Linked DNA regions of Methylosarcina fibrata AML-C10. The protein of the gene in region 1 binds, or shares a complex with, the protein of each later gene. Links are inferred from orthologs where the notes say so. Each region holds a gene or a part of one and is shown in the gene's direction. Other genes may lie near its edges.

What was found.
Region 2: the proteins of A3OW_RS0121065 (region 1) and pabB are in contact, whole or in part, in a solved structure (PDB 8RP0), measured with the Escherichia coli proteins. The link is inferred for Methylosarcina fibrata AML-C10 from one-to-one orthologs.

The regions. Positions count from the first base shown.
Region 1 is NZ_KB889965.1:4,458,874-4,465,549, forward strand. Bases 1,421-4,419 are described here. They hold A3OW_RS0121065 (anthranilate synthase component II), read left to right. Parts: upstream 1,421-2,624; coding sequence 2,625-3,215; downstream 3,216-4,419. Other genes in these bases: trpE (anthranilate synthase component I), read left to right, coding at 1,421-2,628; trpD (anthranilate phosphoribosyltransferase), read left to right, coding at 3,457-4,419. Outside these bases: A3OW_RS0121045 (fumarylacetoacetate hydrolase family protein), read right to left, coding at 1-299; rpe (ribulose-phosphate 3-epimerase), read left to right, coding at 401-1,072; more of trpE, read left to right, coding at 1,141-1,420; more of trpD, read left to right, coding at 4,420-4,476; indole-3-glycerol phosphate synthase TrpC, read left to right, coding at 4,486-5,286; murI (glutamate racemase), read left to right, coding at 5,440-6,267; A3OW_RS0121085 (pteridine reductase), read left to right, coding at 6,323-6,676. UniProt on the Escherichia coli protein: Part of a heterodimeric complex that catalyzes the two-step biosynthesis of 4-amino-4-deoxychorismate (ADC), a precursor of p-aminobenzoate (PABA) and tetrahydrofolate.
Region 2 is NZ_KB889965.1:394,532-401,164, forward strand. What follows is about bases 1,000-3,955. They hold pabB (aminodeoxychorismate synthase component I), read left to right. Parts: upstream 1,000-1,767; coding sequence 1,768-3,144; downstream 3,145-3,955. Other genes in these bases: A3OW_RS26175 (thrombospondin type 3 repeat-containing protein), read left to right, coding at 1,000-1,317; A3OW_RS0101960 (hypothetical protein), read left to right, coding at 1,371-1,580; A3OW_RS0101970 (amino acid kinase family protein), read left to right, coding at 3,159-3,713; A3OW_RS0101975 (DUF2959 domain-containing protein), read left to right, coding at 3,714-3,955. Also shown: more of A3OW_RS26175, read left to right, coding at 1-999; more of A3OW_RS0101975, read left to right, coding at 3,956-4,406; A3OW_RS0101980 (hypothetical protein), read right to left, coding at 4,423-4,866; A3OW_RS0101985 (GTPase domain-containing protein), read left to right, coding at 4,994-6,633. UniProt on the Escherichia coli protein: Part of a heterodimeric complex that catalyzes the two-step biosynthesis of 4-amino-4-deoxychorismate (ADC), a precursor of p-aminobenzoate (PABA) and tetrahydrofolate.

The DNA.
Region 1 (6,676 bases):
CTCGGATAGTCGGGCTTGTCCTTGCCGGTTTCGGCAATGTGATCGGCATAGTTGAGACTGATCGCCAGAAATTTGCCCGGTCTCGGCACCGGCGCTTCGAGCTTGACTTCGCGCAGGGCAAGACGGTGCCCGCCGCCGTCGATCTGCCGCTGCATCGCGGCCAGAGCCGGGGCCCCGCCGTTCAGAAAAGCGATCATGTCCGCCGGAATGTCCGGGCTGCCGGCGCTGTCAATGACGAATTCGCCGACGACGGCGCCGACGCGGGTTAATCGGTTATGAGTGAAAGTGATCAGTTTCATCGGCAGATTTTCCGGTATTATTACATTCCGGATATTGTATAACGAAGATTACGGGCAAAAAAAAAGTTATAATTTGCAATTTTAACCTCGAGGATAAGAAAATGAACGAAAACTGGATTGCTCCCTCCATTCTGTCCGCCAATTTCGCCAAACTGGGCGAGGAAGTGGACAACGTATTGGCCGCCGGCGCCGACATAGTGCATTTCGATGTGATGGACAATCATTTTGTCCCCAATCTGACCATCGGCCCCCTGGTCTGCGAAGCTTTGCGCAAGCACGGCGTGACCGCGCCGATCGACGTGCATTTGATGGTTGAGCCGGTGGACCGCATCATTCCCGATTTCGCCAAGGCCGGAGCCACCTATATTACGTTTCATCCGGAAGCCTCGGTGCATATCGACCGTACCCTGCAATTGATCAAGGACAACGGCTGCAAGGCCGGCCTGGTATTCAATCCGGGCACGCCTCTCAGCTATCTCGATTACGTCATGGACAAACTGGACATGATTCTGTTGATGTCGGTGAATCCCGGTTTCGGCGGCCAATCCTTCATTCCGTCGGCTTTGCCCAAACTGCGTGAAGTCAGAAAACGAATCGACGAGAGCGGCCTCAATATTCGCCTGGAGATCGACGGCGGCGTCAAAACCGACAACATCCGCGAAATCAAGGCCGCGGGCGCCGATACCTTCGTTGCCGGTTCCGCCATTTTCGGCAAGCCGGATTACAAAAAAATCATCGACGAAATGCGGGCTGAAATGGCCAAGGCGGGGTAAATCCCGCCTTCAGGCGGACCGTTTTTCCGGTTAACCCGAATGTGCAGATCCTTTTGACATCTCCGATAATGACTCCAGAACAATTCAATCAATACGCCCGCGAGGGATTCAACCGTATTCCGATTATCCGCGAAGTCCTGGCCGATCTGGATACGCCGCTCAGCGCCTATCTGAAACTGGCCGACGGCGCTTATTCCTATTTATTCGAATCGGTTCATGGCGGAGAACAATGGGGACGCTATTCGATCATCGGTCTGCCGTGTCAAACCGTCATCAGGATTACCGGCAAGCAAATCAGTCTGGAAAAAAACGGCAGGAAGGAACAAACGATCACGCACGAGAATCCCTTGCTGTGGATCGAGCAGTTCAAGGAAGGCTACAAAGTGCCGGACATCGCTCATCTGCCCCGGTTCAACGGCGGCCTGGTCGGCTATTTCGGTTACGAAACGATCGGCTACATCGAGCCGCGCCTCGGCAATTCCCGCAAACCCGATCCTCTGGGCAATCCGGACATTGTCCTGATGGTTTCCGAAGAGATGCTGGTCTTCGATAATCTGTCGGGCAAACTGCTGCTGTTGACCCACGCCAATCCCGAAGAAGAGCGGGCGTTCGAGCGCGCGGAGGCCCGGCTGAGCGAGCTGGCCCGCAAGCTGAGGGAAGTTCAGGCCCGTCCGGCCAGGCATCCGTCGCCGAAAAAAGTGAACGAATCCGACTTCGTCTCCGGCTTTACCCAACAAGGATTCGAGGATGCGGTCCGCAAAGCCAAGGACTACATCACCGACGGCGACATCATGCAGGTGGTGCTGTCGCAGAGATTGTCGATTCCGTATACGGCGGAGCCGCTCAATCTGTACCGCGCGCTGCGCTGCCTGAATCCTTCGCCTTACATGTTTTATCTGAATCTGGGCGACTTCCATATCGTCGGCTCGTCTCCGGAAATTCTGGTCCGGCTCGAGGACAACATCGTCACGGTGCGGCCGATCGCCGGCACCCGCCGCCGGGGCGCCACGCAGGAGCAGGATCTCGCCCTGGAAAAGGAACTCCTGGCCGATCCCAAGGAAATTGCGGAACATCTGATGCTGATCGATCTCGGCCGCAACGACGCCGGGCGCGTCGCCGAAATCGGCAGCGTTCAGCTCACCGACAAAATGATCGTCGAACGCTATTCCCACGTCATGCACATCGTATCCAACGTCATCGGCCGCCTGAAACCCGGAAAAAACGCGTTCGACGTGCTGGCGGCCACGTTTCCGGCGGGCACCGTCAGCGGCGCGCCGAAGATTCGGGCAATGGAAATCATCGACGAACTCGAACCGGTCAAGCGCGGCGTCTATTCCGGAGCGATCGGCTACATCGCCTGGTCCGGCAATCTCGACACCGCGATTGCGATACGGACCGCGGTGATCAAAAACAACATGCTGCACATTCAGGCCGGCGCCGGCATCGTCTACGATTCGATTCCGCGCAACGAATGGGATGAAACGATGAACAAGGGCAGGGCCATTTTCCGTGCCGTCAGCATGGCCGAAGCCGGACTGGAAGGAGAGCAGGCATGAGCGCAATCAAATTGGTCATGATCGACAATTACGATTCGTTTACCTACAACCTGGTGCAATACCTGGGCGAGCTCGGCGCCGACGTGACCGTCGTGCGCAACGATCAGGTGACCGTGGCAGAAATCGAAAGCCTCTCGCCCGACAAGATCGTCATCTCGCCGGGCCCCTGCACGCCCAAGGAAGCCGGCGTCTCGGTCGAAGCGATCCACAAGCTGGCCGGGCGTTATCCGATCCTCGGCGTATGCCTCGGCCATCAGAGCATAGGCTATGCCTTCGGCGGCAAGATCGTGCACGCCAAAAGCATCATGCACGGCAAGACCTCGAAGGTCTACCACCATAACGTCGGCGTCTTCAAGGGGCTCGAGAATCCTTTTACCGCTACCCGCTACCATTCGCTGGTGATCGAGCGGGCTACCCTGCCGGACTGCCTCGAGATTACCGCCTGGACCCAGGACGAACAGGGCGGCTTCGACGAAATCATGGGCGTGCGGCACAAAACGCTCGACATCGAAGGGGTGCAGTTCCATCCGGAATCGATCCTGACCGAGCACGGGCACGATCTTCTCCGGAATTTCTTGGAAAGATGAAAAGTAGGGCGCGCCTCGCGTACCTTGTTCAAGGCCCCAATGAATCGGATAATTCTGAAAATGGCATGTGCGATCAATACCATCTTCTACAAGTTTGAGAAATTTTCTCGAAAGACGATAATTTGGTAGGGTACGCATCGCGTACCTTGTTCGAGGCCTCGATGAGTCGGATAATTCTGAAAATGGTATGCGGTACATACCCTACAAGGCTTAAAAATAACCATTTAAAACCGAGCCATTCATGCAAATCCAACAAGCCCTGCAAAAACTGCTCGACAAACAAAACCTGACCGCCGAAGAAATGCATTCGGTGATGCGCCAGATCATGAGCGGCGGCGCGACCGACGCCCAGATCGGCGGTTTTTTGGTCGCGCTGCGCTGCAAGGGTGAGACCGTCGACGAGATGGTCTCCGCGGCGGAAGTGATCAGGGAATTGGCCGGCAAAGTGCCGGTCGTCGGCGACCACGTCGTCGACACCTGCGGCACCGGCGGCGACGGCGCCAATACCTTCAATATTTCCACGGCCTGCGCCTTTGTCGTGGCCGCGGCCGGCGGCCAGGTCGCCAAGCACGGCAACCGTTCGGTGTCGAGCTGCTGCGGCAGCGCCGACGTGCTGGAAGCCGCCGGCGTCAATCTGGAATTGACCGCCGAGCAGGTGGCGCGCTGCGTCAACGACATCGGCGTCGGCTTTTTGTTCGCGCCCAAACATCACGGCGCGATGAGACATACGATCGGACCCCGAAGGGAAATGGGCATCCGGACCTTGTTCAATTTATTAGGGCCTCTGGCCAACCCGGCCGGCGCGCCGAACCAGTTGATCGGCGTATTTGCCAAGGAATGGGTGAAGCCTCTGGCCGAAGTGTTGAAGAAGCTGGGCAGCCGGCATGTTTTGGTGGTCAGCGCCGAAGACGGTCTGGACGAAATCAGTATCGCCGCTCCGTCGCACATCGCCGAGCTGAAGGAGGGTAAGGTATCGGTTTATTCCGTAACGCCGGAACAATTCGGGTTGAAACGGGCCAGCCTTGCCGAGCTGACCATCCGCGACGCCGAAACGAGTCTGTTAATGATGAAAGCGGTGCTGGACAACCGGCCGGGGCCGGCGCGGGACATCGTCGTATTGAACGCCGGGGCGGCCATTTATGCGGCAAATTTAACCGATTCCCTGGCCGCAGGCATGGACAAGGCGGACCGGGTCATCGCCGGCGGCGCCGCGCGCGCCAAGCTGGACGCCCTGGTCGATTACTCGAAAACTTTAAGATAACAAAGAACCATGACCGATACTCCCGATATTTTAAAAAAGATCCTCGATAAAAAAGAAGAAGAGGTCGCCCGGCGTAAATTGCGCACGCCCGTCGCCGATCTGGAAAGTTTTGCCGAGTCCGTCGAGAAGCCCCGGGGGTTCTACCGGGCGCTGCAAAGCAAGGTACTGACCCAAAAGCCTGCCATTATCGCCGAAATCAAAAAGGCGTCGCCGAGTCAGGGCGTCATCCGGGAGGATTTTCAGCCGATCACGATCGGTCTGGATTATGCGATGAACGGCGCCGCCTGCCTGTCGGTCCTGACCGACAAGGAATTTTTTCAGGGCTCCGAAGTGTACCTGCAAATGGTCCGGGAACGCTGCCCGCTGCCGGTTCTGAGAAAGGATTTCATGATCGATCCCTATCAGGTCTACGAAGCGCGCGCGCTCGGCGCCGATTGCATCCTGTTGATCGTCGCCGCTCTCGACGACGGCCGGATGCGCGAGCTGGCCGAATTGGCGGCCAAACTGGGCATGGACGTTCTGGTCGAAGTGCACGACGAAAAAGAATTGCACCGGGCGCTGCGGCTCGATACCCCGCTGATCGGCATCAATAACCGTAACCTGCGCACTTTCGAAACCTTATTGCAGACCACGCTGGACCTGAAGGCGCAAATCCCCGAGGACCGCCTGGTCGTCACCGAAAGCGGCATCCATACGCCGGCAGACGTGCAACTGATGACCGACAACGGCATCCATGCCTTTCTGGTCGGCGAAGCGTTCATGCGCGCCGACAGTCCGGGACAAAAAATGCGCGAATTGTTCGGCTTGTAATCGGCGGCAAAGCGAGACGGGCTTTTGTTTCTTATGAAGATTCCGGACCATGAACTTGAAATAATGGCGGTGAGCCGGGGTGGCCTGCCGGAGTCGTTTTGATGGCTTGCCGTTTGCGAACCGGTCATCCGGAACCTGCGGGAATTTAGGAAAATGGACGCCTCGCATCCTGTTGGCGTATTCGATTCCGGCGTCGGCGGTTTGTCGGTGCTGCGCGAGATCCGGCGGCAATTGCCGTCGGAACACCTGCTGTATGTGGCCGACTCGGCCTTTGCGCCGTACGGCAACAAGCCGCAGGAATTCATCGAGGCCAGGTCGATGGCGATTGTCGAATTTCTGTTGCGCCGGAATGCCAAGGCCATCGTGGTGGCCTGCAACACGGCGACCGGCGCCGCGGTTGCAACAATACGGGCACGCCACTTGTTGCCGGTCGTGGCGATGGAGCCTGCGATCAAACCGGCGGCGGCTTTGACCCGGTCCGGCGTCGTCGGAGTGCTGGCCACGCAAAGGACGCTGGCCAGCCATAATTTCGTCAAATTGTTCGAGCGCTACGGCAACGGCGTCGAGATATTGGCTCAGGCCTGTCCCGGCCTGGTGGAACAGGTCGAGACGGGCGATCTGGCCGGTCCCGGCACGCGCCGCCTGCTCGAACGCTATCTGTCGCCTCTGTTGGCCAAAGGCGCCGATACGCTGGTGCTCGGCTGCACGCACTATCCCTTTCTTCGGCCCTTGATCCAGGAAATGGCGGGGCCGGACGTCGCCGTCATCGATTCGTCCGAAGCGGTCGCGCGCCAGCTTTGGCGGCGGCTCGAGGCGCACGACCTGTTGGCTGCCCCGGAGCAAAAAGGAACGGAGCGGTTCTGGACCAGCGCCGACCCGGCGTCGGCTGCCCCCATCCTCCGGCAATTATGGCCCTTATGTCACGAAGTCCGCAGGCTGACCGAAATTGATGCCGGAGAGGCGGCATTCTTGTGTCCCTGAACACGAGCCATTCGGCAAAGTGATCGAAAAAATTTTTCACGGCGGAGCAAAATCGATGGAAAAAAACGTATTGATCACCGGTGCGGCCAGGCGCATCGGCGCGGCTTGCGCAAGGCGATTGCACCGGGAAGGCTGCCACGTCATTGTGCACTATAAGTCGTCGGAGCAGGAAGCATTGGCGTTGTGCGGCGAATTGAACCGGCTGCGTCCGGATTCGGCCAGCCTGTTGCAGGCCGAGCTGTTGGACCTGAATCAGTTGGCGGAAATGGCCGAAGCCGCGAAAAAAGGCCGGGGCGGCATCGACGTCTTGATCAACAACGCGTCGGCGTTTTATCCGACGCCTTTCGGCGAAGTCACCGAGGCGCAATGGGACGAGTTGCTCGGCAGCAATCTGAAAGCGCCGTTTTTT
Region 2 (6,633 bases), 4.1 Mb from region 1 along the record:
GTCGCTGTCGGCGATGCCCCGGAATTCATGGCGGTCACGCCCAACGGCAATTATCTCTTCGTGGCCAATAGCGCTGGAAGTTCTCTGTCGGTGATTAATTTGTCCACCCATACGGTAAGCAACACGATCACGGTAGGTGCTTTTCCCAAATTTATGGATTTTACACCGGACGGCCAGAGGCTCTATCTTTCCAATCTGGATTCGGGCACCGTATCGATCATCAACGTCGGCACGTTCCAGGTGATTAAAACGCTCTCGGTGGGCGGCAATCCGACCCGGGTTTCCGCACATCCGGACGGCAGCAAGGTGTATGTCGCCATTCGCGGAACAAGCCAGGTTTCGGTGATCCAGACCTCGACCAATACCGTCGTGAAAAGCATCGCGGTAGGCACGGGTCCGACCGGCATGGACATTTCTCCGGACGGCGCCAGGATTTTTACCGCCAATCAGTCCGGCGGAACGGTTTCCGTAATCAATACCGCGACCGATACGCTGACTGGAACCGTGACCGTCGGAGGCTGGCCGTGGGTCGTGGACTCCTCACCTGACGGCAGCATTGCGATCACGCCCGCGTCGCTGGACGACCGGGCAGTGGTCGTCGATGCCGCCCTGGTAAAAGTCGATTCATCCATACCTATCGGCGATGCGCCCTATTGGGGCGCCTTCAACGCATCCGGAAGCCGGTATTATGTGACCAATCCCAAGGATGGAACGGTTTCGGTGATTGACCCGGCGCTGCGCCAAGTCGTCAAGACCTTTGCTACCGATACGAATGCCTGGGTGGTTCTGCCCGTCGAGGTCGGTGGAGCGCCTGCCGAAGATACCGACGGCGACGGGGTCGACGACAATCTCGACAACTGTCCTTCCGTGGCCAATCCGGATCAGGCCGACAGCGATAACGACGGCATCGGCGATGCCTGCGATACGCCGGAGGGCGACAGCGACGGCGACGGGGTGAGCGACGACGTGGACAATTGTCCGTCGGTGGCCAATCCGGATCAGGCCGACGACGATAACGACGGTATCGGCGATGCCTGCGAAACGCCGGTGCTCAGCACGGTTTCGCCTACCACCGCGAGACGCAACCGCACCAGCACGCTGAATCTGAGCGGACAAAACTTCCTGGACGGCATGACGGCTTCGATTTCTCCTTCATCCGGCATTACGGTCCAGTCGTTTACGGTCAACAGCGCGACCAGTGCCGCGTTGGTAATCAACGTTTCCGCTTCGGCCAGTTTGAGTTCCAGAGCCATTGTGCTGACCAATCCCAATGGTCTTACCGTGACCAAGACAGGCGCATTTAGAGTGGTGCGCTGATTGAGCGGCAAAACGAGTCTGCCGTTTGATTCATTTCCATGACGGGTCCTTCGATGCAGCCGGCCGACCCGGCGCTCGATCTTTCGAAGGCTTGTTCGGACTTCATCGGCCGAACAAGCCTCTCCCTGGCGTCCCGGCACGATGGGACAACCGAGCGGGTTCTTTATTTGAAGTTTTCCATATTAGAAATTTTTGGTAAAGCTTTTTGCTTACTCGGCGGAGATTCCCTTGCGTTGCCGTTGAAGAGCAAGAGCGGCAAGTGACAAGCCGTCGAGCATTTACTCAAACAATGGTACAATAACCCGAACTCGACCCATTCCTTGTTGTTATCCTTCCACAAAAACTATTGGCACCAATAAAGTTTCCGACCGGCTTTTTCCATACGGCGCTGGATAGAAAGCCGGCTATCGCAGGTATTGCATTTTCTGCCCCTCGACCAGACACCGATTAATGTCGCCACTGAATCAATTCATGTCTCCGCTGCCTTATTTTGCCGATAGCGCGGACCTTTTCTCGGCCATTGCCGGAATGCCCTGGTCGGTTTTTCTGGACAGCGGTTACCCCTACAGTCAGCAGGGGCGTTACGACATCATTGCGGCCGATCCGGTGTGCATCCTGGTCACTCACGGCGATGAGACCGTCATCACCCGCGGCGGGAAATCCGTTATCTCGAAGGACGACCCTTTCGATCTCGTGAAGCAGCAATTGCTTCCGGCTCATTGCCAGGGAGATACCTTGCCGTTCAAAGGCGGGGCGATCGGCTATTTCTCCTACGATCTGGTTCGGCGCCTGGAGCATCTGTCGGAGATTGCCGTGGATGCGGAACATATTCCCGAAATGGCCGTAGGCATCTACGACTGGGCGGTAGTCGTCGATCATCACTGCCGGAAAAGCTATCTGGTCGGGCAGAATTGCGATATGCAAAAATGGCTGAAGCTGATCGAACAGTTCAGCGTCCTGCCGGTCGAGGAGCGGCGCGGGCCGTTCAGGATCGTCGGCGACATCCGTTCCAATATGGACAAAGCGTTTTATACGCGCGCGTTCGACCGGATCAAGCAGTATTTAAAGGAAGGGGATTGTTATCAGGTCAACTTTTCGCAGCGCTTCGTTGCCGATTGCGAAGGGGATCCGTGGACCGCTTATAAAGCCTTGCGGGAACTCAACGCGGCTCCATTCAGTTGTTATCTCAACCTGCCCGAAGTGCAGATCTTGAGCACCTCGCCCGAGCGATTTCTCAAGCTGACCGACGGCCTGGTGGAAACCAAGCCGATCAAAGGCACGCGTCCACGGAAGCGCGATCAAGCGGAAGACCGGCAGCAGATCGAAATACTGGAGCACAGCCCGAAGGATCGGGCGGAGAATCTGATGATCGTCGATCTTTTGCGCAACGACATCAGCAAGACTTGTAAAAAAGGCTCGGTGAAGGTGCCCAGAATATTTGCCGTCGAAACTTATGCGACGGTGCATCATCTGGTCAGCACGATTACCGGCTGGCTGGCGGACGACCGGCACGCCCTGGACTTGCTGAAGCACTGTTTTCCCGGCGGCTCGATCACCGGCGCGCCCAAGATTCGGGCGATGGAAGTGATCGAAGAGCTGGAGCCCAACCGTCGAGGCATTTACTGCGGCTCGATCGGTTATATCGGCTTCGACGGCAATATGGACAGCAATATCGCCATCCGGACGCTGGTGCATTCGGGAGGCACGATCCGTTTTTGGGCCGGAGGCGGCATCGTCAACGATTCGGAAGTGGACGACGAATATCAGGAATGCTTCGACAAGGCGGCCGCCATGCTGGATTTATTGCAACGATTCAGAGTCGGATAAACGGGGTTCGCCTTATGGTCGTCATCAAGCTGGGCGGCAGCCTGACCCAAAGCGGCGGGCTCAGGGAGTGCCTGGACCGGATCGAGCGGCGATATCGGGGCAGGGCGGCGGTCATCGTGCCGGGCGGTGGAGCTTTTGCCGATCAGGTCCGCCTTGCCCAGAGCGTCTGGCGGTTCGACGACGGCGTCGCTCACCGGATGGCCTTGTTGGCCATGCAGCAGACGGCCTGGCTGTTGCACGGACTGAAGCCGCAATTTGCCGTCGTCGGCTCGGCTTCGGCCTTGCGCGAGCGGATCGGCCGGAACCGTACGGTCATCTGGTCGCCCGATGCCGCCGAGCTGGAACGGGCGGGCGTCCGGTCCGGCTGGGACGTCACTTCGGACAGCCTGGCGGCGTGGCTGGCGAATACGCTGTCGGCGGGCGAATTGATTTTGGTAAAATCGGCTATCCTTGATCAGGGACAGGATCTGGCCGAACTGGCCCGGCGAGAAGTGATCGATCGGGCTTTTTGCAGTTTCGTCTCCGGGTCGACCTATAAAATAAGTATTGTAAACAAATCAGATTTCTAAATGGCTGAGCAAAAAAAATCCTCCTCGAACGATATGACTTCACAAGCATTCAAATTCATCGGCAATTTTTTATCGAAGAAAATCAAGTCGGCTTACTACAATGCGCGCGAATCGATAGGAGAGTCGAAGCGCTCCATCGTGGTTTATCAGGTAGAGCAGACTTGTCTCAGTCTCCAGGAAACCCGGGATGAATTTCAGGACGCCCTCGAGCGCTTCAAGACGCTGGTGAACGTTCAGGAATCGTCTTTGGAACATCGTTATCACCAACTGAACCGACAGTATCAGTTTTGCCGCGCCAAATCCGATTCGGTGAGCGATCGAATCAAGTCGATCGAAGAAGTCAGCCATGCCTTGTTTACCGAATGGGAAAAGGAACTGAACGAATACAGCAATCGTGCCTTGCGCAACAGCAGCAAGCAGCAATTGAAAATCGCACGGCAGAACTACAGCCGCTTGATCAAGGCGCTGCACGCGGCCGAAGCGAAAATTCAGCCGGTGCTGGCGGCCTTCAAGGATCAGGTGTTGTTCCTGAAGCACAATCTCAATGCGCATGCCATCGCGGCGCTGCAGAACGAATTCATTGTGATTGCCGTCGACATTTCCCAGTTGATCCGGGCGATGGAATTGACCATTGCCGAAGCCAGCCAATTCGTGTCGGTGTTGGTCGAGCCGAAATCGCTGCCCAGTCTCTGAAATAGAAAATCAGGAATTATTGCAGCTTGTACAGGATATCGTTGGCCTTGTCTTTGGCTGTATCGCGAGAACTCTCGTCTTGCGTGCCCTGCTTGGCGTTTTGTTCGGATCTTTCCTGGCTGTATTTGGAAATCATGTCTTCCCAACTGGTATATTTCTCGTAACCGGGATAACCCGAATTTTTCCGTTCCTGATAAATTTCCTGGCCCAGCGCGATGATCTCGGTAGGAGTTTTGCCGTCGACCGCATCCAGAAATTCTTCATCGCTCTTTTTCGCATCGCGAATCGTCCAGAACGAAACTTCGAATTCGATACGGGGTTCCTGAGCCATACGCTCCTTCAGCATTTTTACGGATTTGAGAGCGGTCCGCATGTTATGGCCATTGATTTGTTGACCTTTGTTGCAGGCAATAAGCGTGGTGCAGAATAGGATAATTAGAAGCGTACGAAGCGTCTTCATGATGATAACCTCGATAGGGGGAATCTGTCCCTTGTGATGTGAACGGGACATATTGTTGTTATTATATTAATGCCAGACCATCAAACTAAGTAAAATGGTCGGCTATTATAAACCCAAGCCAACTTTTATGCTGGAATTTATCCAATTATTAAATCAGCGTTATCGGACCGTATTGCAGCAGCCCGGCAGCGAGTCCGTCAAAGCCGTCTATCAGCAACGGGTGGATCAATTAATTCTGGCGGAAGCCTTTATGCGGAAGGGGCAGGTGATCGACAGCGTTCCGGCGCTGCCGCTTCAGATTGCCGTGGTTGGTCCCACCCAGTCCGGCAAAAGCACGCTGGTCAACGTTCTGCTGCAAACCGACGTCGCCGGAGTCAGCCCGCTGGCCGGCTATACGGTGCATCCTCAGGGATTCTGCCATGAAGTCTCCCTGGCCCAATGCAGCGGCCTTCAGCGCTATTTCGGACGTTTTCAGCAACTGCATCCGTCGCAACTGTCGACGGAGCGGCATGACTGTTATTCGTTGACGGAAACCCGGGCGGTCTCGGAGCTTCTGCCTCCGTGCGTGATCTGGGACACTCCGGATTTCGATTCGATCGATTCGTCCACCTACCGTGAAGGCGTCATCCGGACGGTGGCGCTGGCTGACGTCGTCATCCTGGTGGTCAGCAAGGAAAAATACGCCGACCAGTCGGTCTGGGACATGATGTCGGCGCTGGAGCCGTTAAGACAGCCTTTATTGATTTGCCTGAACAAGCTCAGCGAAGGCTCCGAAAACTTGATCGTCCATTCCTTGAAGGAAAAATGGCGATGGGTGCGGCAGGACGATTTTCCGGAGGTTGTACCGCTCCATTATCGGAAACAGTCCGGCATGCCGCTGTGGCCCGAGACCGACAAGGCTCGGATCATCGAGCTGGCCGCCGGCGTCAACGGCAAAAAGCATGCGCGTTATGAACAGGAGCTGCTGCAGGCGCATTGGCAATCCTGGCTCGAACCCGTGATCGAGGAACATCAGGCGCTGGCCCTGTGGAACGACCTGGTGGAGCATTCCGTCAAACAGGCGCTGGCATATTATCAGCGGGATTTTCTGAATCATCCGCATCATTACGAAACCTTTCAGTGCGCTCTCGCAGAGCTTTTGACCCTGCTCGAAATTCCGGGTTTGGCAGGGATTCTGGCCGGCACGCGCAAGATTCTGACCTGGCCGGTCAAACAATTGATGAAACTGGGCCGAAAGCGCGTCGATATCAGCGACGGTAGCTATGAAGTGGCGTTCCTGAATCAGATCGCCGAACACGCCCTGATCCAGATGGCCGACCGGATGATGGACAGGGCGGAAGAAAACAAACAAAGAGCGTGGTGGAAAGAATTGATCTCGGCGCTGCGCAACCGCAGGCCGGACATCCTGAAAGGGTTCGACCTGGCGTCCCGGCAGTATCATGCGGCTTTTCAGCAGGAGGTCGAAGGCGCCGCCCGCCGCTTGTACGTCAAGTTGCAGGAACAGCCGGTTCTGCTGAACAGCCTCAGGGCGACCCGGGTAACGACCGACGCGGCGGCCATCGCGCTGGCCTTGCATACCGGCGGCATCGGCATTCACGATCTGGTCATTGCGCCGTCGATGCTGACGATCACCTCCCTGCTGGCCGAAAGCGCCATCGGCGGCTACATGCACCGGGTCGAAGCCGACCTGAAACAGCGCCAGCTCAACCAGGTAAAGGAAACGCTGTTTGTCGCCGCGCTGCGCGACAAAATAATGGATCTGCCCCG